2 regions of the Clostridium sp. CM036 genome follow, and region 2 is predicted to be linked to the other one. Evidence: a T-box and tRNA genes for the amino acid it is inferred to sense, from the RefSeq annotation. Region 2 holds a T-box; the other holds one or more tRNA genes.
What was found. The T-box of region 2 lies ahead of tyrS (tyrosine--tRNA ligase). A T-box ahead of a tRNA ligase gene usually reads a tRNA of that ligase, here a tRNA-Tyr.
Positions count from the first base shown of each region.

Region 1: it encodes a tRNA-Tyr, which carries the amino acid that the T-box ahead of tyrS (tyrosine--tRNA ligase) is inferred to sense. The anticodon was not compared.

Region 1 covers NZ_CM143652.1:2,418,869-2,431,199, reverse strand. Annotated here, with positions in the region: gene spoIID (stage II sporulation protein D) at 1-932, shown strand, start outside; gene ACWJKE_RS11435 (M23 family metallopeptidase) at 1,170-1,949, shown strand; gene spoIIID (sporulation transcriptional regulator SpoIIID) at 2,069-2,323, shown strand; gene mreB (rod shape-determining protein) at 2,450-3,484, shown strand; gene yyaC (spore protease YyaC) at 3,610-4,164, opposite strand; tRNA gene ACWJKE_RS11415 (tRNA-Thr) at 4,522-4,596, shown strand; tRNA gene ACWJKE_RS11410 (tRNA-Tyr) at 4,602-4,686, shown strand; tRNA gene ACWJKE_RS11405 (tRNA-Val) at 4,729-4,804, shown strand; tRNA gene ACWJKE_RS11400 (tRNA-Thr) at 4,837-4,911, shown strand; tRNA gene ACWJKE_RS11395 (tRNA-Tyr) at 4,917-5,001, shown strand; SAM riboswitch class I at 5,104-5,206, shown strand; gene metK (methionine adenosyltransferase) at 5,292-6,467, shown strand; gene recD2 (SF1B family DNA helicase RecD2) at 6,674-8,905, shown strand; gene ACWJKE_RS11380 (hypothetical protein) at 8,951-9,979, shown strand; gene ACWJKE_RS11375 (ComF family protein) at 9,952-10,632, shown strand; gene hpf (ribosome hibernation-promoting factor, HPF/YfiA family) at 11,055-11,588, shown strand; gene secA (preprotein translocase subunit SecA) at 11,786-12,331, shown strand, end outside.
Region 2 covers NZ_CM143652.1:3,461,632-3,473,962, reverse strand. Annotated here, with positions in the region: gene leuS (leucine--tRNA ligase) at 1-1,214, shown strand, start outside; gene ACWJKE_RS16430 (GTP pyrophosphokinase) at 1,302-2,093, opposite strand; gene ACWJKE_RS16425 (metallophosphoesterase) at 2,147-2,836, opposite strand; gene tyrS (tyrosine--tRNA ligase) at 3,145-4,365, opposite strand; T-box leader at 4,575-4,790, opposite strand; gene ACWJKE_RS16415 (ATP-binding protein) at 4,979-5,389, opposite strand; gene ACWJKE_RS16410 (AlbA family DNA-binding domain-containing protein) at 5,507-6,652, opposite strand; gene ACWJKE_RS16405 (Ger(x)C family spore germination protein) at 6,760-7,878, opposite strand; gene ACWJKE_RS16400 (spore germination protein) at 7,871-9,277, opposite strand; gene ACWJKE_RS16395 (GerAB/ArcD/ProY family transporter) at 9,407-10,486, shown strand; gene ACWJKE_RS16390 (ECF transporter S component) at 10,718-11,260, opposite strand; gene ACWJKE_RS16385 (DUF5670 family protein) at 11,512-11,667, shown strand; gene ACWJKE_RS16380 (peptide chain release factor 3) at 11,732-12,331, opposite strand, start outside.

The sequences.
Region 1 (12,331 bases), 1.0 Mb from region 2:
AAAGTATAAATAAGGGTAAAAACTCTGCAATTAAGGTAGAAGACAATGAAAATATTATAAAATATGGTTCACTAGCCAAAATCACTAAAGTTAAAGTTTTTATGTCAAAAGAAAATAATATAAAAGAACTTAGTTTAGAAGAATATGTTACGGGAGTTGTTGCAGCGGAAATGCCAGCTGATTTTGGAATAGAAGCTTTAAAATCTCAAGCAGTGGCGGCTAGGACTTATGCTTTAGCTCATGTCACAGAAATGGGTGGAACCCCATGTAAAAATGGTAATGGAGCTGATTTATGCGATACAGTCCACTGTCAAGTTTATAGGACTAAAGAAGAGCGTATAAAAGAATGGGGAAATTCTGGTGAAAAAAATTGGAATAAGATTAAAATGGCGGTTAAAGGAACATTAGGACAAGTTTTAACATATAACAACAACTTAGTAATGGAACCTTATTATTTTGCAACTAGCAGTGGGAAAACGGAAAATTCCGAAGAGGTATTTAGCGATAGCATACCTTATTTAAGGAGTGTAGAAAGTCCAGGCGAAGAAAGAGCAGGAAGCTTTAAGAGTAGTAAAATTTTAAAGTATAAAGATCTAAGTCGAATTATAAATAAAAACTATAATAATGCTAAGGTAACCTCAACTAATATTAAGAAACAAATAACGGTAATTGATAGGACTGAGGCAGGGAGTGTTAAGAGTATTAAGGTAGGGAATATAACCATGACAGGCAGTAAGTTTAGAACAATGCTCGGTTTAAAATCATCGAATTTTGAAATGAAGTTTAATTTAAACAATATAGAAATAGATTGCAGCGGATATGGTCATGGTGTAGGGATGAGTCAATGGGGTGCGGATGCGATGGCGAAAGATGGGAAAACCTATATTGAAATATTAACTCATTATTATCAAGGGACTGTTATATCCAAATGAAAAAAAATACACATAAGCTGGTTATCCTATATAAAAAATGGATAATCAGCTTTGCTTTTTATAAAAATAAACTTGAAGATGATTTAAGCAAAACTAAGGGTGAATAATTTAAAATTTAAAATATGTTTTAAACTATAAAATATAAATATTATTAAAATGTAGATTAACTTAAATAAATTTTAGGAAATATGTATGTTTTAATAAAATATGGACAAAAATACAAATGGAGGTGTTTGTATGAATAAGAATGAAAACAATAAGACATTAAATTTTTTTAAGAAGGAAGGATTCTATGTAATTTTATTTGTTTGTTTATGTATAGTAGCTTCAGTGGCGTCTATAACAGCAAATAATAATAAGAAGCTTTCAAGCAAGCAAGAAGCATTACAAAAACAACAAGCAAATGCAGGAGATGTTATAAAAGCGCAACAAAAAGAATATGAGGGTGCTCTTCAAGTAAAAGAAGAAAAGAAAGCTAAGGCTGAAGCGCTTAAAGCGGTACCAGATATCAAAAAGGTTACAACAGGAAAAGCGGCATCAGCAGTATCTAAATCAGTTAATGCTAAATTTGAAAATCCCGTAGCAAATGGATTACTAGCAAGGGCATATTCAAAAGATATTGATTCAGTAGTGTGGAAGACTGATGGAAGCTATAGGACAAATTTAGGTATTGACATTCAAGCAAAAATAGGGGAGCCAGTTGTAGCGGTTATGGATGGAATAGTTAAAGAAGTTGGTACTGACGTTAATGGCCAAAAAGGTAAGATGGTTAAGATTGATCATCAAAATGGATTTATTACTAACAGTACTAATCTAGATGAAAAAATATTAGTAAAAAAAGGCGATAAAGTAACTAAAAAACAGCAAATTGGTACAGTGGGAAACACTAGTTTAAATTCATTTAAGGAAGAATATGGATCTCACTTACACTTTGAAGTTCTGCAGAGTAATAAGAATGTTGATCCTGCTAAATATGTAAAATATGAGAAATATCAACCTGCAGAAACTAAGAAATAACCAATAACCATCTCAATTAGCCATTTTTTAAAAATATATTAGAAGATGACTAATTGGAATGGAATTTAAAAGCAAGATAATGCATATTTATAAATATATAAGGGTTAAGGAGGCAACACTTGAAAGACTATATTGAAGATCGAGTACTAGAAGTTGCTAAGTACATTATCGAGTCAAAATCTACAATAAGAAGAACTGCCAAAGTGTTTGGCGTTAGCAAGAGTACTATACACAAGGATATGACGGAAAGATTACCCACAATAAATCCTCAAATTGCCAGCGATGCAAAAACAATTTTGGATATAAATAAAGCTGAGCGGCATATAAGAGGCGGAAGAGCAACTAAATTGAAATATAAAGAAGCACAAGGATAAAAACATTCGAAGCTAAAAACTATAAAAAAATTTTAAAATTAAAAGAGGGTTTTCTTATAGCTTTATAGAATAGAGTTTAGTGTAATTTAAATATTGAATATACTAAAGAGCAGGAGTGGTTTTGAAATGTTTTTTTTTAGAATGGGTACAGATATGGGAATAGATTTGGGTACATCTACAGTGCTTGTATATATTAAAGGAAAAGGTGTTATATTAAAAGAACCTTCTGTTGTTGCCATAGATAGAAATAATAATAAGGTATTGGCAGTAGGAGAAGAAGCTAGGCAAATGATAGGAAGGACACCAGGCAATATTGTGGCAATACGCCCTATGAGGGACGGTGTTATTTCGGATTATGACATAACTGAAAAAATGTTAAATCATTTTATCAAGAAGGCTTGTGGGAAAAGAAGGCTATCTTCTCCAAAAGTTGTAATATGTGTACCTTGCGAAGCAACGGAAGTAGAAAGAAGAGCGGTAGAAGATGCAGGTAGAAATGCCGGAGCTAAGAAAGTTCAACTTATAGAAGAACCACTAGCAGCGGCAATCGGAGCGGGACTCGATATTACTAGAGCAAGTGGTAATATGGTTATTGACATTGGTGGAGGCACGACTGATATTGCAGTTATTTCTTTAGGAGGCATGGTTGTACGTGAATCAGTTAAAGTAGCTGGTGATAAGTTTGATGAAGAGATTATAAAATATATCAGAAAAAAACATAAATTAATGATTGGTGAGAGGACTGCAGAGGATTTAAAAATCAACATAGGTTGTGCTTATAAACAAGAAGAAAAGACAAGCATGGAGATAAGAGGGAGAGATTTAATTACAGGTCTTCCTAAGAATTTAGAAGTATCATCAGAAGAAATGAGAGAAGCTTTAAAAGAGGCGGTATATTTAATAGCAGGATGTGCACATTCCGTATTAGAAAAAACACCACCTGAGCTTTCAGCAGATATAGCTGATAAAGGTATAGTTATGACTGGTGGAGGTGCATTGTTAAAAGGCTTAGGTAAGCTCATACAAGAGGTTACTAAAGTTCCGGTATATCTAGCGGAGGATCCGATTTCATGCGTAGCACTCGGAACAGGTAAAGTATTGGATTATATGGATAAGTTAGATAATTCATTCAATGGAAGAGAATTATGCTTAACAGAATAAAAAGTATAAGCAAGCTATAAAAATAAGCAATACAATTATTAGTTTAATTGCATTGCTTATTTTTATATTATATAAGATTTGTAAGTTTAAATTGTGGATAATTATTTAAAACTAATTAAAGCATGTTAAACAGGGCTCAAATTATTTTCTTCATTGGTAAGGGAGTGCAAATAGTATGAATGCAAGAGGGATCTGCTTAAAACATTAGCAATATCCATTACCAAGCTCAATCTTATGTTTCTATTTGTAAATAATTCACTATCATCACTTGAATCTACTATACCTATTAATGAAAGAGTGCCTACCTTAGGAAGGGTTTTCCCTACACCTTTGCCAGGATGAATTGGATAATTTCTAGCTTGGAGTTCTCCAATATTTGAAATGTCTCCTAAACAAGCATCTACACCTATTATAGTACAATTTGGGTGCAATGCATTTATTTTAGATAATTTACTATCTATGTTTAAGGCATGAATTGGATTATCTATAGTGCCATATACAGGTAATGGAAAGGAACTATTTTTTAAAAGTGTACCAACTAAAGGACCTAGACAATCGCCTATACATCTATCGGTACCTATGCAAACAACTAAAGTATTTTTGTCAATATAGTCTTTTAGAAAATTAGAAAGTGTATAGTATGCTAAAGGATCTTTATAATGGGTTTTAGCTTTACTCAAGAAATATACCTCCTTGTATTGCGCTGGGGAAAAATTATTAGTTTCCTATGAATAATTTATATGAATAAATCCCGTGTATTATTATAATAAAGAATAAAAAAATGATTAATTAAAAAATGATATATAAGTATATTAACTATATGAAGGAAAACCAAATAAAAAATATAATAAATTATTTGTGCAAATAGTAAGTTGTATCAATGCTTAATATTAAGCAAATATGCGAATAGTATAGTTATGGAGAGAAGAAGTCGTTTATTAAAGGATAATAGACTTGAAATTAATTAATTAAAGTTGTATAATAATTCTTGTCGACACGGTAAAACGGTAAAACGGCAAAATGATAAAACATAATATGCTGGCATGGCTCAACGGTAGAGCAGCTGACTTGTAATCAGCAGGTTGTAGGTTCAATTCCTATTGCCAGCTCCATAAGTGGAGGAGTTCCCGAGTGGCCAAAGGGGGCAGACTGTAAATCTGTTACGTAATGTTTCGATGGTTCGAATCCGTCCTCCTCCACCATTTATAATGGTTTACAATAAATTATGGTTTACAATAAATTATGGGAGCATAGCTCAGCTGGGAGAGCATCTGCCTTACAAGCAGAGGGTCACAGGTTCGAACCCTGTTGTTCCCACCATAATAATCTTTTTAAAATAGAATAAAATGCATGCTGGCATGGCTCAACGGTAGAGCAGCTGACTTGTAATCAGCAGGTTGTAGGTTCAATTCCTATTGCCAGCTCCACATATGGAGGAGTTCCCGAGTGGCCAAAGGGGGCAGACTGTAAATCTGTTACGTAATGTTTCGATGGTTCGAATCCGTCCTCCTCCACCAAAAGACATCTATAGATGTCTTTTTTTATTTTTTACAGGGTTTAGATTCTGTTGACACCATAGAATGCATATGGTATTATAATTAAAAGTTAATAATTGATAACTCTTATCAAGAGAGGTGGAGGGAAAAAGGCCCTATGAAACCCGGCAACCGGTGCAATGCACCATGGTGCCAATTCCTGCAGTTATAATCTGCAAGATAAGGGAGATGATTAAATCACCTCTTCTTATATTTGGAAGAGGTTTTATTTTTTTATAGGGAAATTTTAGAGAATAGAAGGGAGAATTATAATGAAAAGATTATTTACATCAGAATCCGTTACAGAAGGACATCCAGACAAAATTTGTGACCAAATTTCAGATGCTGTACTTGATGCTATTTTAGAGCAAGATCCTTATGCTAGGGTTGCTTGTGAAACAGCGGTTACTACAGGAATGGTTTTAGTAATGGGAGAGATAACAACTAGTTGTTATGTAGATGTTCCTAAGGTTGTTAGGAATACCATTGAAGGCATAGGATATACTAGAGCAAAATACGGGTTTGATGCTAGCACATGCGCTGTACTTACGTCTATTAATGAACAATCAACAGATATAGCTATGGGAGTAGATGAGGCATTAGAATCTAAAGCAGGCGAGATTGATAAGGTTGACGCAATAGGTGCTGGTGATCAAGGCATGATGTTTGGATTTGCAACTAATGAGACACCAGAATACATGCCACTACCAATTGCTATGGCTCACAGATTAGCAAGAAAGTTAAGCGAAGTAAGAAAAAATGGCACATTAGATTACTTAAGACCGGACGGAAAGACTCAAGTTACTGTAGAGTATGAAGATAATAAGCCAGTAAGAATAGATACTATTGTTATTTCAACTCAACATGCAGAAGAAGCAACTCATGATCAAATTGAAAATGATTTAAAAGAGCATGTAATAAAACCTGTAGTTCCAAGTGGATTATTAGATGAAAATACTAAATATTATATAAATCCTACAGGCAGATTTGTAATTGGAGGACCGCAAGGAGACTCTGGTTTAACAGGAAGAAAAATAATAGTAGATACTTATGGTGGATATGGAAGACATGGAGGTGGAGCATTCTCAGGAAAGGATGCAACAAAAGTTGATAGATCCGCTGCATATGCTGCAAGATGGGTTGCTAAAAATTTAGTTGCTGCAGGAGTTTCAGATAAATTGGAAATTCAGTTAGCTTATGCTATAGGTGTAGCTAAACCGGTATCTATAGAGGTCGAAACTTTCGGAACAGGAAAAATTGACGATGATAAAATAGTTCAAATAGTTGAAAAAGTATTTGATTTAAGGCCAGCTGTAATTATAAGAGAATTAGAACTAAGAAGACCTGTTTATAAACAAGTAGCTGCCTATGGACATTTTGGAAGAATTGATTTAGATCTTTCATGGGAAAAACTAAACAAGGTTGATGAAATAAAAAAGTACGTATAATATAAAAAAAGGGATAACAATTATTAATTGTTATCCCTTTTTAGTGCATGTGATTATTAAGTAGTATTTTGATAAAACCTAAGATAGGGGTATACTGAACATAAGAGATGTAAAATACATATGATATAATAACATTAATAATAATATTATTGCTAATAATATTATTATTAATGTTATTATATGAATTTATAAATAGGAGAGATTTTATGCCGGAAATACAAGGGATAATCGAAGATGTAGTATTTCATAATGAAGAAAATGGATATATAATTGCTCATTTGAATGATAATAAAAAGCAGATAACTGTGGTAGGCATTGTGCCATATATAAGTGAAGGGCAGAACCTGAAATTAACGGGGGAGTGGGTTACTCATCCTCAATTTGGCAAGCAATTTAGAATAATACAATGTGAGGAAATAATACCTAGTTCACTTGAAGGTATAGAAAAATATTTAGCTTCAGGAGTTATTCAAGGAATTGGACCAATAACTGCTAAAAAAATTGTACAGCACTTTGGTGAAAACACCATGAATATATTAGATAATGAAATTGAAAGATTAAAAGAGATTGATGGTGTAGGACAAAAAAAGATTCAATTAATTTTTGAATCATATTCTAAGCAACGAGAAGTTAAAAATATAATGATATTTCTTCAAACATATGGAGTAACACCTAACCAATGTGTGAAAATTTATAAAAAATATGGAGGAGACTCTATAAAGGTAGTACAGGATAATCCTTATGTGTTAACTGAAACCATTTCTGGAGTAGGATTTAAAATTGCAGATAAGATAGCACAAAGTTTAGGCATTGACAAAGAGTCGCCTTTCAGAATACAAAGTGGAATTAATTATGTGGTAAATGAATTTTGCGCTATGGGAAATACTTATATGCCGTTAAACAAATTATACCAAGAATCTAAAAATATTCTTGGGGTTACGGCTGAAGAAATTGAAAAAAATGTTTATGATAATGTATTGCAGGGAAAATTGAAAGTCGAAAATATTGATGAAGAAGACTGTGTTTTCACTATGCCGTTCTATTACTGTGAATTAGCTATTACTAAAAAAATTATAACCTTATCTATAGAAAAGTATGACGAATTAGAAATAGACATAGAAGAAAAGATTAATGACTTCGAAGAAGAAAAAAACATAAAATTTGCAACGTCTCAAAAGACTGCTATTTGTGGTGCTGCAGAAAATAGTATTGAAATAATAACGGGAGGTCCAGGTACTGGCAAAACTACTATAATTAATTGCATTATAGAGGTATTTGAAGAAGCAGGAATGAAAGTTTATATGGCTGCGCCCACCGGAAGGGCTGCCAAAAGAATGACAGAGGCTACTGGTCGCGAAGCCAAAACCATACATAGGTTATTAGAACTTGGAGTAGGCAGAGATGATGGGTCGCAGTTCTCTAGAAGTGAGGAATCGCCTTTAGATTGTGATGTGCTAATTATTGATGAAGCATCTATGATAGACATAATGCTTATGAATAGTTTATTAAAAGCTATCAGCGTAGGAACTCGACTTATAATTGTTGGTGATGTTGACCAATTGCCATCTGTCGGACCGGGTAATGTACTAAGAGATATTATTGACAGTAAATGTGTTAAAGTAGTTAAGCTTAAGGAGATTTTTAGGCAAGCACAAGAAAGTATGATTATTGTGAATGCTCATAAAATTAACAATGGCGAGATGCCTATTTTGAATAAAAAGGATAAAGATTTTTATTTTATTGAGAATAATGAGCCGGAGAAAATCTTGGACAGTATAATTGCTTTAATTAATACCAGATTGCCAAAATTTAACAAAGAGTGGGATAAGATGAAGAACATTCAAATACTCTCTCCTATGAGAAAAGGGATATTGGGTATAGAAAATCTAAATGGAAAGCTTCAGCAAATATTGAACCCTAAATCTAAGTATAAAAAGGAAAAGGAATATAGGAATACTATATTTAGGGTAGGCGACAAGGTTATGCAAATTAAAAATAATTACTCTATAAAATGGAAAAAAATTAATGCAAAAGCTGAAGATGGAGTGGGCATTTTTAATGGTGATGTAGGGTATGTTGAAGATATTGATGAAGATAATGAAAATGTTATTGTGATTTTTGATGATGACAAACGGGTAGAATATGAAGGTGTATATTTAGATGAACTAGCTTTAGCGTATGCTATTACAATACATAAAAGTCAAGGTAGTGAGTTTGAAGTTGTAATTATGCCTATGTTTATGGGGCCCCCACTTTTAATGAACAGAAATTTACTTTATACAGGGATAACTAGAGCAAAGAATATGGTTGTTTTAGTGGGAGCAATAAAAGCTGTTAATTTCATGAAAGATAACAACAGAAGTTTCGAGCGGTACTCCGCTTTGGGCTGGAGAATAAGGCAAATAGTAGATGCAAATGTGGGCCATGATGAAAATTAGATTGATTTGTTTGGAAGAAATATTAAATTGCAAAGGAGATTTTACATGCTTTTCTACGCAAAATTAAACCTTAGTAAAGAAAAAGATGAGATTAGCAAAGAAATTTTAAGATGTTCTTTAAACAGCAAAAAAAGAATTGATGTTGTATCTATGTTTTACAATTCCTCTGATATATTGTTAGAAACTATAATTGAATATGTTAATGAAAAGAAAAATATATTGTATATAACTAATGAAAACCAGAGGAGTATTGATATTATTTACTTCATAAATAAATTTAGTAATTTAGGTCAATATGTATATTCACCTGAAACGAATTATGGCAGTGTGAATGAGTATTTACATATATGCAATCATGAAAATGCGTTAAAACTCCAAGAAAAATTTGATTTGATTATTTATAATGATATTAGAAGTTTTCCTAAATACACTAAGCAACAAATAAAAAAAGTGTTATTAAGAATGTGTAAAGCAAATAGTGTAGCTATAGCCTATTCTGTAGAGAATGTTTTAAGCGAGGGCACGCCAATAATGTTTCCGTTAAAAAACAATAATATTCCGATTATAGAGCCTAGAATCATAACTACGAGGATAAATCTTAGTACGGATATACCTTTGGTTGTTTATCAATATTTGAATTGGTCAATTATATCTAATAGAAAGGTAATAATATTTACACCAGATGAGGAAAAAACTATAGCGGTCTTTGAGTATCTATGTAATTTCAAAGAAAAGTTAAGTGAAAATATTTTTTTGTTTATTAGTAAAAAAAGCGATGCTAATATTAAAGTAAAGTTCATGAATGAAGATGAGGGGATAATAGTCACTAATGACTTTGAAGAAAGTTATTTAGAATTTCATTCAATTGATGTTATAGTTTATTTTGCTGATAATGATAAATATAATCATAAGCAACTATTATATTTATCAAGTAAGGTTGGGAGATATGAAAGTATACAAAGGGGAGAGGCTATATTTTTAGCTAATGTTGAAACTGTGCAAATGGATAAAGCTAAAAATATAGCTAGAAAATTTAATGAGAAAGCGTGGGAGCGAGGATTATTAAATATATAAGAAAAATACTTTATTGTTTAGTTCAGCTCATATATTCAGGCGATGAACAGTGCGTGATTTGTAGTGGATATAGTGAGGAAAGTGAAGCTTTGTGTACTAAATGCAGAGAAAAATTGAAGCGCTGTGTGCAAAGCTTTTGTATAGGTCGCAATGAAGAAAAATATCTTGTTTGGTCAGTGTTTTATTATTCTAATATAGTAAAAGAATTAATTATTAGGCTTAAATATAAAAGCGATTTTATATGCGGTGAAATCTTAGCGGAATACATGTTACAACTTGTAAAAAGCAATGAATTACAGTTTGACTTAATATCTTATGTACCTATGACTAAAAAAGCTTTAAAAAATAGGGGGTATAACCAAAGCGAGTTTTTGGCAAGCTATTTATCGCGATTTTTAAATATTCCAGTGATTTGCAACTTGATTAAAACTGAGGATACTAAAGATCAAATAGGTCTCAATGGCGAAGAAAGATGGAACAATATGGAGAAATGTTTTGAGATCCAAAAAAATGAAGCTATAAAAAATAAAAATATTTTGCTCATTGATGATGTTATAACCACTGGGGCTACAGCGTTTCATTGTGCTCACAAACTGAAAGAAAGTGGGATAAATAATATTTATATATTGACAATAGCCAAAAGTAATGTATAATACGTATTGTAGTAAGTTAGGTTTGTGGTTGAAAGTCGATGCCAGTCGCAGGCGAAACGATCCACGTAAGTTAAACAAAGTTTAGCGAGCATGGTGCGGCTTAGAGGTTAGTCCTGCCGTTTAGTAGACGAGAGTGTTAGTAGTGAGAGGGTAATTCTGGGTAGCAAAAGCTCCAGCAGGCGAGTGTGGGGTCAAAGACCAGGTCAACTAACTTAATATATAAAAACTCCTAATATTATATTAGGAGTTTTTATTTTATTGGTACCTAAAAATATCGAATATAATTTAAATTGTATTAATATTATGTGAATTCTGATTTTAATGGTTGCTATTTAGCATTAAAAGTAATAGAATTGAAATATAAAACATATATCATGCTTAGCAATTAAGCAGTATGTAGATATTAGAGAGGGGCTGTAAGTATGAAAGTCAAAGTAATAGGAAGAAATATAGAGATAACAGAAGCCTTGAAAAATATTATAGACAAGAAAATAGCAAGATTGGATAAGTATTTTAGTCCAGATGTGGAAGCACAGACAACATTAGGCGTTTGTAAGAATAGACATACAATAGAAGTTACAATCCCTTTTAATGGAGTTATTTTAAGATCAGAAGAGCAAAATGAAGATATGTATACATCATTAGATATTGTAGTTGATAAATTAGAAAGACAAATTAGAAAAAATAAAACAAAATTAGAAAAAAGGAATAGAGGAACATCTCTTAAATTTCAAGGCATACCAAAATATGATAAGAACGAAGATGATGGTATAGATCCTAAGATAGTAAAGATGAAGAAATTTGCATTTAAACCTATGTCAGCAGAGGAAGCAGTACTTCAAATGGAACTCGTTGGTCATAGTTTCTTCGTATATATGAGTGATGGTAGTTCAGAGGTAAATGTAGTATATAAAAGAAAAGATGGAAATTATGGTTTGATAGAACCAGAATTTTAAAATATATTAAATTTAAAGGATTAAAGTAAATTTACTTACTTTAATCTTTTTTTAACTTAAAAAAAGTATAGTGAAAAATTATTAATGATAATTTACAAAATTTATAAATTCGTATAAGTTGAACAGTAACAAATTAAGTGGTATAATTTTAAGTATATATTTAGGGACTATTAAAATGAATAGTGAGGATGAAAAGTATGAAATTTTTTGAAAAGTTATTTGGTAGTTATAGTGATAGAGAGATAAAAAGAATAATTTCAACAGTAGATAAAATAGAAGAATTAGATCCGTTGATGACTAGTTTAAGCGATGAAGAACTTAAATCAAAAACAGAAGAATTTAAAACTAGATTAAATAAAGGAGAGACTTTAGAGGATATATTACCTGAAGCCTTTGCGGTGGTTAGAGAAGCTTCATGGAGAGTTCTTAACATGAAGCATTTTAGAGTACAACTAATTGGTGGAATAGTACTGCACCAAGGAAGAATAACAGAAATGAAAACGGGTGAAGGAAAGACCTTAGTGGCTACACTTCCCTCATATTTGAATGCGTTAACAGGAAATGGTGTTCACATAATTACAGTTAATGACTACCTTGCCAAAAGAGATAGCGATGACATGGGACGAATACACGAATTCTTAGGTATTTCTGTAGGCGTAATTATTCATGATTTAGATCAAACACAAAGGCAAGCGGCCTATAATTCAGATATAACATATGGGACAAATAACGAATTTGGGTTT
Region 2 (12,331 bases):
GACTTCGTGATTGGTTAGTTTCAAGACAAAGATATTGGGGCGCTCCTATTCCAATAATTCACTGCGAAAAATGTGGGGCTGTTCCTGTACCTGAGGATCAACTTCCTGTAGAACTGCCGTACAACGTAGAATTTGCACCAGACGGAGAATCACCACTTGCTAAATGCGAGGATTTTATGAATGTCCCTTGCCCAGTTTGTGGCGGCGCAGCTCATAGAGAAGCTGATACTTTGGATACATTCGTTTGTTCTTCTTTCTACCAATTTAGGTATGTAGATAACAAAAACAATGAAAAAGCTTTTGATAAAGAGTTAGTAAACAAAATGCTTCCTGTAGACAAATATGTAGGCGGACCTGAACATGCATGTGGTCACTTACTATATTCAAGATTTATAACCAAGGCTCTTCGTGATATGGGATATTTAGACTTTGATGAACCATTCTTATCTCTTACTCACCAAGGTTTAATTTTAGGACCAGACGGAGTGAAAATGAGTAAATCAAAAGGAAATACTATTTCTCCAGACATGTACATAAAAGAGTTTGGCGCAGATGTATTTAGGATGTACCTAATGTTTGGTTTCGGTTATATTGATGGTGGAGCTTGGAGTGATGATGGTATAAAAGCCATTGGAAAATTTGTTGATAGAATTGAAAGAGCAATCGACACTGGAATCTGCATTATGTCAAAAGACCTTAATAACAAAGACTCTCTAGGAATAGAAGAAAAAGAATTAAACTACTGGAGACATTTCGCAATAAAAGGTGTTACCGAAGATACAGAAAAACTTCAATTTAATACCGCTATTGCAAGACTTATGGAGCTTACAAATGCTATATTAAAATATTTTAATGTAGACAATATAAATAGTAAATTTTTAAAAGAAGTGCTTGTGGATTACCTTAAGATTTTAGCTCCCTTTGCTCCTCACTTTGCAGAAGAGAAGTGGGAAAGCTTGGGTATGGGTTACTCTGTATTTAATCAAATTTGGCCTAAATTTGATGAGTTTGCTCTTATAAAAGATGAAGTAGAGCTAGCTATTCAAATCAATGGTAAAATTAAATCCAGAATAACTGTATCTCAAGATTTAGATGAAGAAAGTATAAAGGAAATTTCTCTTAAAGATGAAACAGTAATCGCTACCCTAGAAGGTAAAACTGTTCGTAAGGTTATTATAATTAAAGGACGACTAGTTAATATAGTAGCTTCTTAGTAAGAACTACATATAGTTTTTACAGTTTAAATTCGAATTATTATAAAAGGAGAGTAGAAATTTTTAATTTCTACTCTCCTTTTCAATTTAAACTCTATACATATCTAATGTTTTTTGAGTTGCGCGAAGTAAGCTACTAATTTCATAAACTTCTCCTTCTTCTATTAGCTTATTTAATTGTTCTCTATACCTAGCTGCATCCGTTGACTTTCCAAGCGACGAAAGCACAAGTATATTATTCATTATATCCGACACCAAATTAGATTTTACCTCAAACAATTTTTGTGCATCTTTAATTTCATCTTTAATTTCTAGCATCTGTTCATCTAATTGAAAAGCAGCATCTGCAGCATTTTTAAGTTTTGCCCTTATATTCTCTGGTATATCATGCTTATATTTATAATTTAGAGAATGCTCTACTGTAGCCCAAAAATTCATTGCCAAGGTTCTAATTTGAAATTCTGCTAGTATTTCGGTTTGACCATCAGCTAAGTTTACAGGATACTTTATAATCATATGATAGCTTCTATATCCACTACCTTTTACATTTGCAACATAGTCTTTTTCATAAACCATCTGCATATCACGTCTTTCACGGATTAGATTCACCACTTTATCAATATCATCTACAAACTGACACATTATCCTTATACCTGCAATATCTTCCATTTCATATTCAATTCTATCCAGAGGGATACCGAATTTATTAGCTTTCTCAAGAATACTAGATATTTCTTTAACCCTCCCGGTAACAAACTCTATAGGTGAATACTCATTTTTTCGTCTATATTCTCTTCTTATACTTTTAAATTTTACTTTTAACTCTTCTACACCCTGTTCATAAGGAATTAAAAATCTTTTCCACTCTCTTATTGCCATATACTCAGTCCTTTACATAAAATTTCATATCCACATTGTATTAACTTTTGATACTATTCTAATATTTTTAAAGGATCGAAGTTTAGATAATCACAAGAAGTAACTATATATTCTACGCCTTCTATATTTCCTTCATATAGCCTATTTAAAGATGGTCCATGTAAATGACCATATATGACCTTGCATACATTATATTCTTTTACTATTCTTATAAGTTCAGTCTCCTCAAACTTATCATTAGTAGGTGGATAATGAAGCATTACAATAAATTTATTATAACCCTTTTTCACTGCCTCATCGAGTGAAATTCGAAGCCTTATTAACTCTCTATTATATATTTTTTCATCATGAGTTGTAAATCTTGTATTTCCTGGGCAATTCCATCCCCGTGTTCCGCATATAGCAAAATCTTTGTAGTTAAAAAAGTTGTTTTGGATAAAATCCATATCCGCGTAGAGAGCATTAAGCTTCGTGATACCACTCCACCAATAGTCATGATTTCCTTTTATAAGTATTTTTTTACCTGGAAGCTCATGAATCCATTCTAAATCTTCCACACCCTCAGAAATATTCATGGACCATGAAATATCCCCTGCAATTAGTACAGTATCATCCGCTGAAACTTTGCTAAGCCAATTTTCTTTAATTTTTTCATTATGATTACTCCATTTATCTCCAAATATATCCATGGGTTTATCTGAATTTATAGATAAATGAAGATCAGATATTGCCCACAACGCCATAATATACCTCCTTATTAATCGTTTAGTTTTTTTCCATTAATTATCTATATCCGTTACATAAGCAATAACCTTAGCTATTGCTACACTCATTAGTGCTCAAAGTTTAACCTTAGTCATTTTTTTAATGTCTCTATGCTATTATACCTTTATATTGATTGTATTAAAACTTCTATCACTAAAAAATTCTCCCCAACTTGCCTTTAACCCTTCTCCAGCTTCAAAAGATATTTTACTAAAAGCTTTTTACCACTAAAAGAAAAAAGCAAAGTTAAAATATTAATTTCAACTTCGCCCTTTTTAAATAATTGCTATTCTATAGTTAAAGAATAGTATTTTTTCTTTCCTTTTTTAATAAGTACACAACCATCTTTAAAATTTTCTTCTAAAAGTGTTGCATTCTTATCTTCAATCCTTTTATCGTTAATAGTTAATCCGCCCTGCTCAATTAATCTTCTAGCTTCTGCTTTTGATGGCACCACTTTAGTGTACACCAATATATCCATCAATCCCGCATTCTTCATGTCGCACGGTATAGATACTTTAGGTACGCTACTCATATTAGTTCCACCACCAAATAATGCTTCTGCTGCGGTCTGAGCTTTTACAGCTTCTTCTTCTCCATGAATAAGTTTTGTAACCTCGAAAGCTAAAACTTTTTTAGCTTCATTGATTTTTTCATCTTTTAAAGCACTTAAACGCCTAACTTCATCCATTGGTACAAAAGTAAGTAACGATAAGCATTTTTCTACATCTAAATCTCCAATATTTCTAAAATATTGGTAAAAATCATAAGGAGATGTTTTATCTGCATCAAGCCACAGAGCTCCATTTACAGTTTTACCCATTTTAATCCCTTCGCTATTTGTAAGTAGTGTGCAAGTCATTCCATAAGAAGCTTTACTTTCTTTTTTTCTTATTAGTTCTATACCAGCAATTATGTTAGACCATTGATCATCTCCACCTAACTCCATAGTACATCCATATTTTTTATTTAACATTAAAAAATCATATCCTTGCATAAGCATATAGTTAAATTCAAAAAAAGATAAACCTTTTTCTAACCTCTGTTTAAAACACTCAGCAGCTAACATCTTATTTACTGAAAAATGTACTCCTATATCTCTTATAAAATCTACGTAATTTAAATTTAAAAGCCAGTTTGCATTGTTTTCAAGGATTGCTTTACCATCACTAAAATCTATAAGTTTTGAAAGCTGTGATTTTATACAAGATATATTATGATCAATTTCTTCTTTTGAAAGCATTTTCCTCATATCTGTTTTACCAGATGGATCACCAATCATTGTAGTTCCACCACCAACTAAGGCTATGGGTCTATGCCCTGCTCTTTGCATATGTGCCATAAACATCATAGTTATGAAATGTCCAATATGTAGGCTATCCGCTGTTGGGTCATATCCTATATAAAATGTTACCTTTTCCTGTCCTAATATTTTCTTCATTTCATCCTCGTGAGTAAGTTGTTTTATATACCCTCTCTCTAAAAGCGTATCATATACATTTTCCATAATTTATTCCTCCTTATTTTAACGACATTTCAAAATGAAAGTCTTCCTCTTCTATACTATGGTATCCCATAGTATAACAAAGAGAAAAGTTCAGTTGAAACCTAAGTCTCCTTTTGAAGTCGATATACTTATCTTCTGCGAAGCTGTGAGCACCGCAGGTGATGATTTAATACTGTGTTATTTTTTGAAATAAAAAAAACGCCTCCTAAGAAAGGGACGAAAAAATTCCGTGGTACCACCCAAATTGATTTAACAATCCGCTCATTCCTTATAACGTAAGGTTAACCCGTCTCAGCTTACTTTTTAAAATCTTATTTCAGCTTAAAGCTCCAGAATGTATTTCACTATATTCCTTAACTAGTTCACACCTACCACTAGCTCTCTTAATAATTCCTACAGTTACTTTTTTCTTTCATAGCCTTTTAGATATAATTATTCATGTTATTAATTATATATGTGTATTTATAATATATCAAATGATATATTTGCTTGTTATAATTGATTAAAACCCTATATATACTATTTACGTTTATTTTCAACTATTTTCTCCATATACAATAAAAGCAGGGCTGAAAACCCTGCCTTACATTCACATAAATAATATTCTATCTCTTTATGTGATATAATTCTTTAAAAATTGTGGTGGATTTAAGCATTCGCAACCTATATTCACATAAAATTCCAAGTTATACTTATTAGCTAAAATATCCATTTTAGAAAACAATTGTGCCGTATGCTCAAGTTTATCATCAATAATATTAAATACACCATCAACAAAGATGGTATCAATATCATAATCTCTAGAAAGCATACCGCACAAAAATCCATAAAAATCATCATGACTTTTTAAATTGAACTCATTTATTGCTACAAGTCTCATTTTTGTACTTAATTGCAACGTAGCTTTAGTATCATCATCAATATATACTATGTTTCCTTTAACTTTATCAACGGACTGGTTGGCTAATTTAATTAGAGCTTTAGTTTTACCTGAACCCTTTTTACCACAAAATACATGAATCATGTTAAACGCCTCCTATTTTATCTAATATAACCAGATAATTATTAAATAGGTCTACTCGTACACAATATTTTTATACATATTATATGTTATTCGTAATATATTCACAATATTATAGTTTTAAATAAAGTTCTTAATCCCTGGGAAAATCACCTTAAAAGTATTATCATCTTTTGAATCTACAAATATTACCTTACCATATTTTGAAAAATCTTTTTTCATTCGTGCAAATCCTCTTCCTGATTTTATAAATCTTTTTCTATCATCTAATGCTATTAACTTATCATATATCCACATATTCCTTTTTAAATAATTATGGGTATTAATTTCAGTTGAAAATAATAGGTTACCTGGACTAAATACGCTTACACTGTTATAGCTTACCACTATTTCAATTTCCTTATAAAATATAGTATAATCTCTATAAAGTATTGCGTTTTTTACAGCCTCATACACTGCAGCAATAGGATAATTTACTGGAAATATATTTTTAAAAAATTCTTCTGTCCTATCTAGCATATCTAATAAATTCCCTTGCACAATTATAACCTCATCAAAGTTATCGTTTACCTTATTTACTATCTTTATCATATTATGCGGTAAATAGATACTGTTAATTGAAGAAAATACCAATAATCCCCCTAGTGTTACTACCCTCTTATTATAATCTCTTTCAATAAAAGTTATTCCTGCATTGTCCATAAATCCTAATCTACTGTTATCATTTACTAAAATGCCCTTATTTAAAAAGTATTTATTAATTATATTAAAATCTAAACTACTAATACCACTATTTACAATAGGTATAGTTTCGATATTGAGACTTAGATTTTCTTGTAAACAAGAAATTAATTCTTCTTTTCTCATAGTATCTGTTGTGGAACCTCTCCTAATGTAAAATGCACCATTCTCCCTTAATTGATAGGGCCTTTGACCACCATCATATATAGTTATAATCGCCAAATTTTTGCTTTGAAATGTTACGAAATCTAGCGATACTGGAATAGGCGGTTCACATCTTGAACTTATAATTTGTTGTAACTGTTCTTCTTTAAAGTCACATACCTTAATACCTATGATTTTTTTCGTTTTATCCTCTACTCCAATAACAAGGTATCCCCTTCCTCCACGGGAGTTGGCTATAGCACATATATCTTTAGCTAATTCTCTTTTACCACTTTCTATTAATATATCAATTCTTTGCTTGAAATCTAATTTTGTACCCTCATCCCTCTTTAACAATATGCTAATTTTTTTGCTATCCATATATTTCACTCCAACCGCGCTATAGTGATATATTATGCTTATAGTAGTGCAATGTTTCCAAAGTATTATACCTTACAACAAAAGACGATGGAATACCACCGCCTTTTTTATTGAAAGTTTTTAACAGTCCCGGTGTTCATTATTTTCACTTCAACTTCAACTTTTAGCTCAGTTTTTTTAATAATATCATCATTTTTTATCTTTGGATATTTTGCATGAAATTGCTCCGTTATATCAAAAATATCCATATTTAATGCCTTATATTTTGCAAACAGATTATTGCAGGCTTTCAAAATATTTTCTTCTGACTGCTCCTCAATTTTACTGATATTTTCTTTTGTAAGTGTAATTTCTTTTTGAGCTTCTGCTAAATCCACCTTAACTTTAATTTTCTTTTTTAAATGAACAATATTATCATCATAACTGATTTCTGTCTTAGTTTTACTTTTTAATATTTCTAAAGTTACAAATTTATTAGCATCACGGGGATTAGTTACTTCTAAAGTACCACCTAAAATAGTGTTCATTAAAAAGTTAAAGCCTAAGCCTTCATCTCTTTGTAATACACTAACCATTTTATCGTCTTTGATCACAGCTCCGCCATTTACTTCTAATTTTGGCTCTAAAGTATCTTTTGCGATATCTATTATTGTTACTACATTTACTTTATCTCCAATTTTTCTTTGATTGTAAAACTCATTTAAACTTAGTTTTACAGCTCTTGAAGATGATCCAATATTTTCTATAAGTTGCACTACAAATAATCCAATATATTTTTCTTGAAGAATATTTAGCTTCATAAGTTTTTCTGGATCTCCTTGATATACTGCAATATATGGTCTTATAAGCAATTCTTGATCACGACTCATAAAATCTATGAAATTATCAACACCGAATTCTGCAGCCTTTTGAGTAAATATTACGGCATTATTCTGTGTATAGTTTAATTTATAACTAGAAATAGCATTCATATTTCTGACAGCTTCAAACATTGTTTTTCCTGTTGCTTTAAATAAGATTCTTTGATCCGTCCCTTCAGGTGATGTTCCTCTTACTCCCTTAAACGCTTCAGCATATAATATAGGATTACCGGTATTATCTGCATCTATTACTAATGCAGAAATAAATAAAACCTTATTAATATCCTTATAACTAAAACATGATGTCATAGTAAAACAATTCGTTATTATGCATATTATAACTAATATTTTTTTATACTTATTCATTATAATCATCCCTATCAAAAATACTATTTGATATCTTGCTAAGATCTTTTCTATATAATATATCCTTAAATTTAAAGCTTTCTAGTGTACCTAAAGGGAATAAATATGGATATCCACAACTCTCTAGTCCCGCCATATGTGAGATAAAAATAAAAAAACTAATGTAAAATCCTGGTAATCCAAGCACTGAGGAAAACACAATAATAATTATATTCCATATGGATAGAGCGCCATAAAGCTTAGGCACTAAAAAAGAAGAAATAGATGAAATTGCCACAATTACTATAGTGCTTTGTGAGGCTAAACCTGCTCCCACTGCAGCATCGCCTAAAATTAAAGCTCCAACAATGCTCATTGCCTGGCCTATGAGTTGTGGCAATCTTATTCCTGCCTCCCTAAGTAATTCAAAGAAAAAAGTCATTAGTAGTAGTTCTATAACAGTAGGCAAAGGTACTCCTGCTCTAGCGACTGAGAGTTTTACGGCAAATACCTCTGGGATAAGCGAAAAGTGAAAAGTAGTAATCGCCAAATATACCCCTGACAATAAGGTAGCTGAAAAAAAACTAAACACCCTCATAAGTCTTGATAGATTAGTAAAATACTTATTAGAATAATAATCATCTGGTGTTTGAAAATTATCCACAAAAAAATACGGTGCAGTAATTACAAAGGGGGTTCCATCTACGATTATTGCCACTTTCCCTTCTAAAAGCTTTGATGCTGCCACATCTGGTTTTTCGGTAGTTCCTATTGTGTCAAATGCGGTGTTCTTATTTTTTAATTCTTCCTCAATGTAATTTGTGTCTAAAATAAACTCTAATTTTATATTGGTCACCTTTTTCCTTATATAATCAACAAGTTTCTTCGGGGCCACACCTTCTATGTAGCATATTACTGCCACCGTATTAGATTTGCTCCCTAAAATTATCGGCTCAAATTTCAAATTTGAATTTTTTATTTTACGCCTAATCATTGATACATTATCTACAAAAGCTTCCGTGAATCCTTCCCTTGGTCCTTTAATTACATTTTCTGTAGAAGGCTCTCCCACACTCCGCCTCACATATCCCTTGGCCTCACAATAAATTGATTTATTTGCAAAAGAAAATATAAGCACCAAGTCTCCAGATAAAATGTGATCTATAGCCTCCTTATTACTATTAATATCTCCAATGCTATTAGCTGGTAATACTTCTTTTTTTATATACTCTAAATCTACAGTTGTAATTTTATGTTGTATTAGAGGGTTAAATATATATTCACTAATAAATTTAGAATCACATAAATCATCAATAAATACGCCGAATATTATTCCCATATCAGTCTCTATCTCTCTATATTTGATATCGTAGCTATTTTTTAATTTTTCTTTAATATAATCTATATTTATTTTTTCCATTTTAATCACCCAACTTATTATTTGTAATATTTAAGTTTAATATTCTCAAATTGGGAAATAATACAACTATATTGCAAATTTTATTACAATGCAATTTAGAATCAAAACAAGGAGGAGACAAGAAAAAAAATGGATAAGCTAAATACAAAACATTTAATGTTCATAATTTGGGGAACCTGCATTGTAGCAATGAAAACTTACCCCAATGTATTCATTATAAATGGAGGTAGAGATTCCTGGATTTCCGTCACTATTGCTTCTATTATTTTATTATTTTATTTTATTTATTTGATTTTTGTTTGTAAAAAATGCAATTGCTATGATATGGACAAAATATACCATAAAGCCTTAGGTAAAACCATGGGAGACATCTTTTTAATTTTATTTATCATAACTTTAATTGTCAGCTTAATAGAGAGTTGCTCTGTAGAATCAAATGCCTTGCATCTAAATCTGCTTTCAGATACTCCTCCTTGGTTTTTTCTCTTGTTTATAATAATACCCGCCGTTTATATTACAAAGAAGGGTACTAGAGCGATAACTATAGTTACTATTTTAGTTATTTGTCTTACTATGATAGCCGGGATAAACCTAGCAATTCTTACAGCTAAATATAAAAAGTTTAGTCACCTACTTCCTATAATGGCGGATGGCGTCACTCCCTCTTTTATTTTATCTATAATAAAGGCCCTTGGATGTTACGGTAGTATAGCTGTTTGTATCCCATTTTTGTCTAGGGTAACTAATAAGTCAAAAATCACAAAACATTGCGTTATTGCAATATTAATAGTAATACAAATGGAGATTTTCGCAAACATAGGCGTTTTAAGTACCTTTGGCGTAGTTAGAGCCTTGGAGATTAACTATCCTAAACTCATACAAACTCAGTTAGTTGATTATTTCGGGTTTATAGAAGGAGGGGAGTTTTATGTAATGCTTCAAATGGTAGGCGGCTGGTTTATAAAATATGTATTAGAGCTAACCGCTATCATGATTTTATTAAAAAAGCTTTCCTTCTCTAATAAATATTGGATATACATTATTACTTTATTTGTATTCATAATCTCCTATTTCATTTCCGCTAAAGTAGTATTATTATATAAATTTTTAAATCTTTACGTCTATTTTTCTGTAATAGGCTTTATGTTAATACCAACAATAATTTTCACTGTATTTTACTTTAAAAGTAAAAAAAGCGCTAGAGACTAAAAAAAGTATATATTACTATTAATGCATTCACTTCGCTAAGTACTACTAATTTTATTTTTAATTAATCTGCTGCAAAACATAAACTCGCTATCGCAAGATATAAATTCGCTAGCGCTCAAGCATATGTTTTTCTTAACGCATTTTAATTAAAACTAAAATAGGAAGTTCTAAAGCTTGCTTCAATACATTATACGTAATATATACTTTTTTTTGCGCATAAAATATCTTATATTATCTACTAATTTTGCTTTTTAAAGCTGTTATTAAAGGTAATGCTAAAGCAATACCTCCTACTACTTGAAAAACATTAGTAGGTATGTCCTTTAAAGAAATAATTAAGGCTTGTTTAAGTGCAAATTCCTTAGAAATAAATGTTAGTATAATAGCTCCCCCTAAATAATACATCGCAATCATCCAAATCCCTGCTACAACAAAAGCAAAGATATTATTTGAAAATTTATTTCCATTATAATTTTTTCTATAGGCAATTGTTCCAGCAATATACCCCATTGTACCTTTAATAATGAGTGTAAATGGTGCCCACATGGTATATCCATTTAATAAATCAAATAAACACATACCAACAGCAGAGGATATTGCTGCTTTTTTTCTTCCAAATAATATAGCTGATAAAAAAATCATACTATCTCCTAAATGAAGTACACCCATAAAAGTAGGTATATGTATAACCGAAGCAGCTATAAACGTAATCGCCGCCATTAGACTAATTTGTACTATGTCAATAGTTTTAATTGGTGATATTCTATTTTCCATGTTTATCCCCCCTAAAATTAAATCTTTAATATATCCTTAAGCGTCTTTCTAACATCATTATATACAACATTTATCATCTTTTCAAATGTATGCATACACTTTTCCACAAATATATTGCATATACTTTGCTAAAATAATAAATACTATATATAAGCCACTTTAGTAGATAACTCTACTTTAGTAGATAACGCCACTCTTATGGGTTTTTAATCTTATATTAAATTGTAATTTTAATAAGTGGAGGTGGAAATATGACCTTTTTACGTTGGTTAGGTGGATTTGTAGTGTTATTTTGGTTAATGGGAGTTCTTTTCAGCATAGGTGGAAGTTTAATTAATATCCTGCTAGTAGTTGCTGCGATTGTATTTGTAATTGATGTTCTATCTAGCAGAAAAAGAAACATGTAAAAACCTTCTAAACGTGAAAAAATCTCTTGAAATTAATTCAAGAGATTTTTCTTTTATTTTTTATTTAGTCCTTATCTTTACCAATGTCTGATAAAATCAAGCCTTTATTATGCTCTGTCGCCCAGCTAATACCCCACTCATTTTGGAATACTAATAGGTTTCTGTCCTTAAGGTCTTTAACTATCCTAGCATCACTAGTCAAGTTGAGTTTTTCTTTATCTATATCTATATTACACTTTTCAATCCATCTTATATGTTTAAATGCTAACCTTTCTATCTTAATATCTACATTATATTCATTTTTAAGTCTGAACTCTAATACTTCAAACTGAAGTACTCCTACAACCCCAACTATGATTTGTTCAATCCCTATATGAAGTTCCTTAAATACTTGGATTGCGCCTTCTTGAGCTATTTGTGTAACGCCCTTTATAAATTGCTTTCTCTTCATGGTATCAACAGTTCTCACCCTTGCAAAATGTTCTGGCGCAAAAGTTGGTATTCCTTCGAACTCAAATTTATTTGAAGAAGAACATATGGTGTCTCCTATGCTAAATATACCTGGATCAAAAACTCCAATAATATCTCCTGCATAAGCCGTGTCCACTATTTCTCTCTCTTGTGCTAAAAATTGTTGAGGTTGTGCTAATTTTATTTTATTACC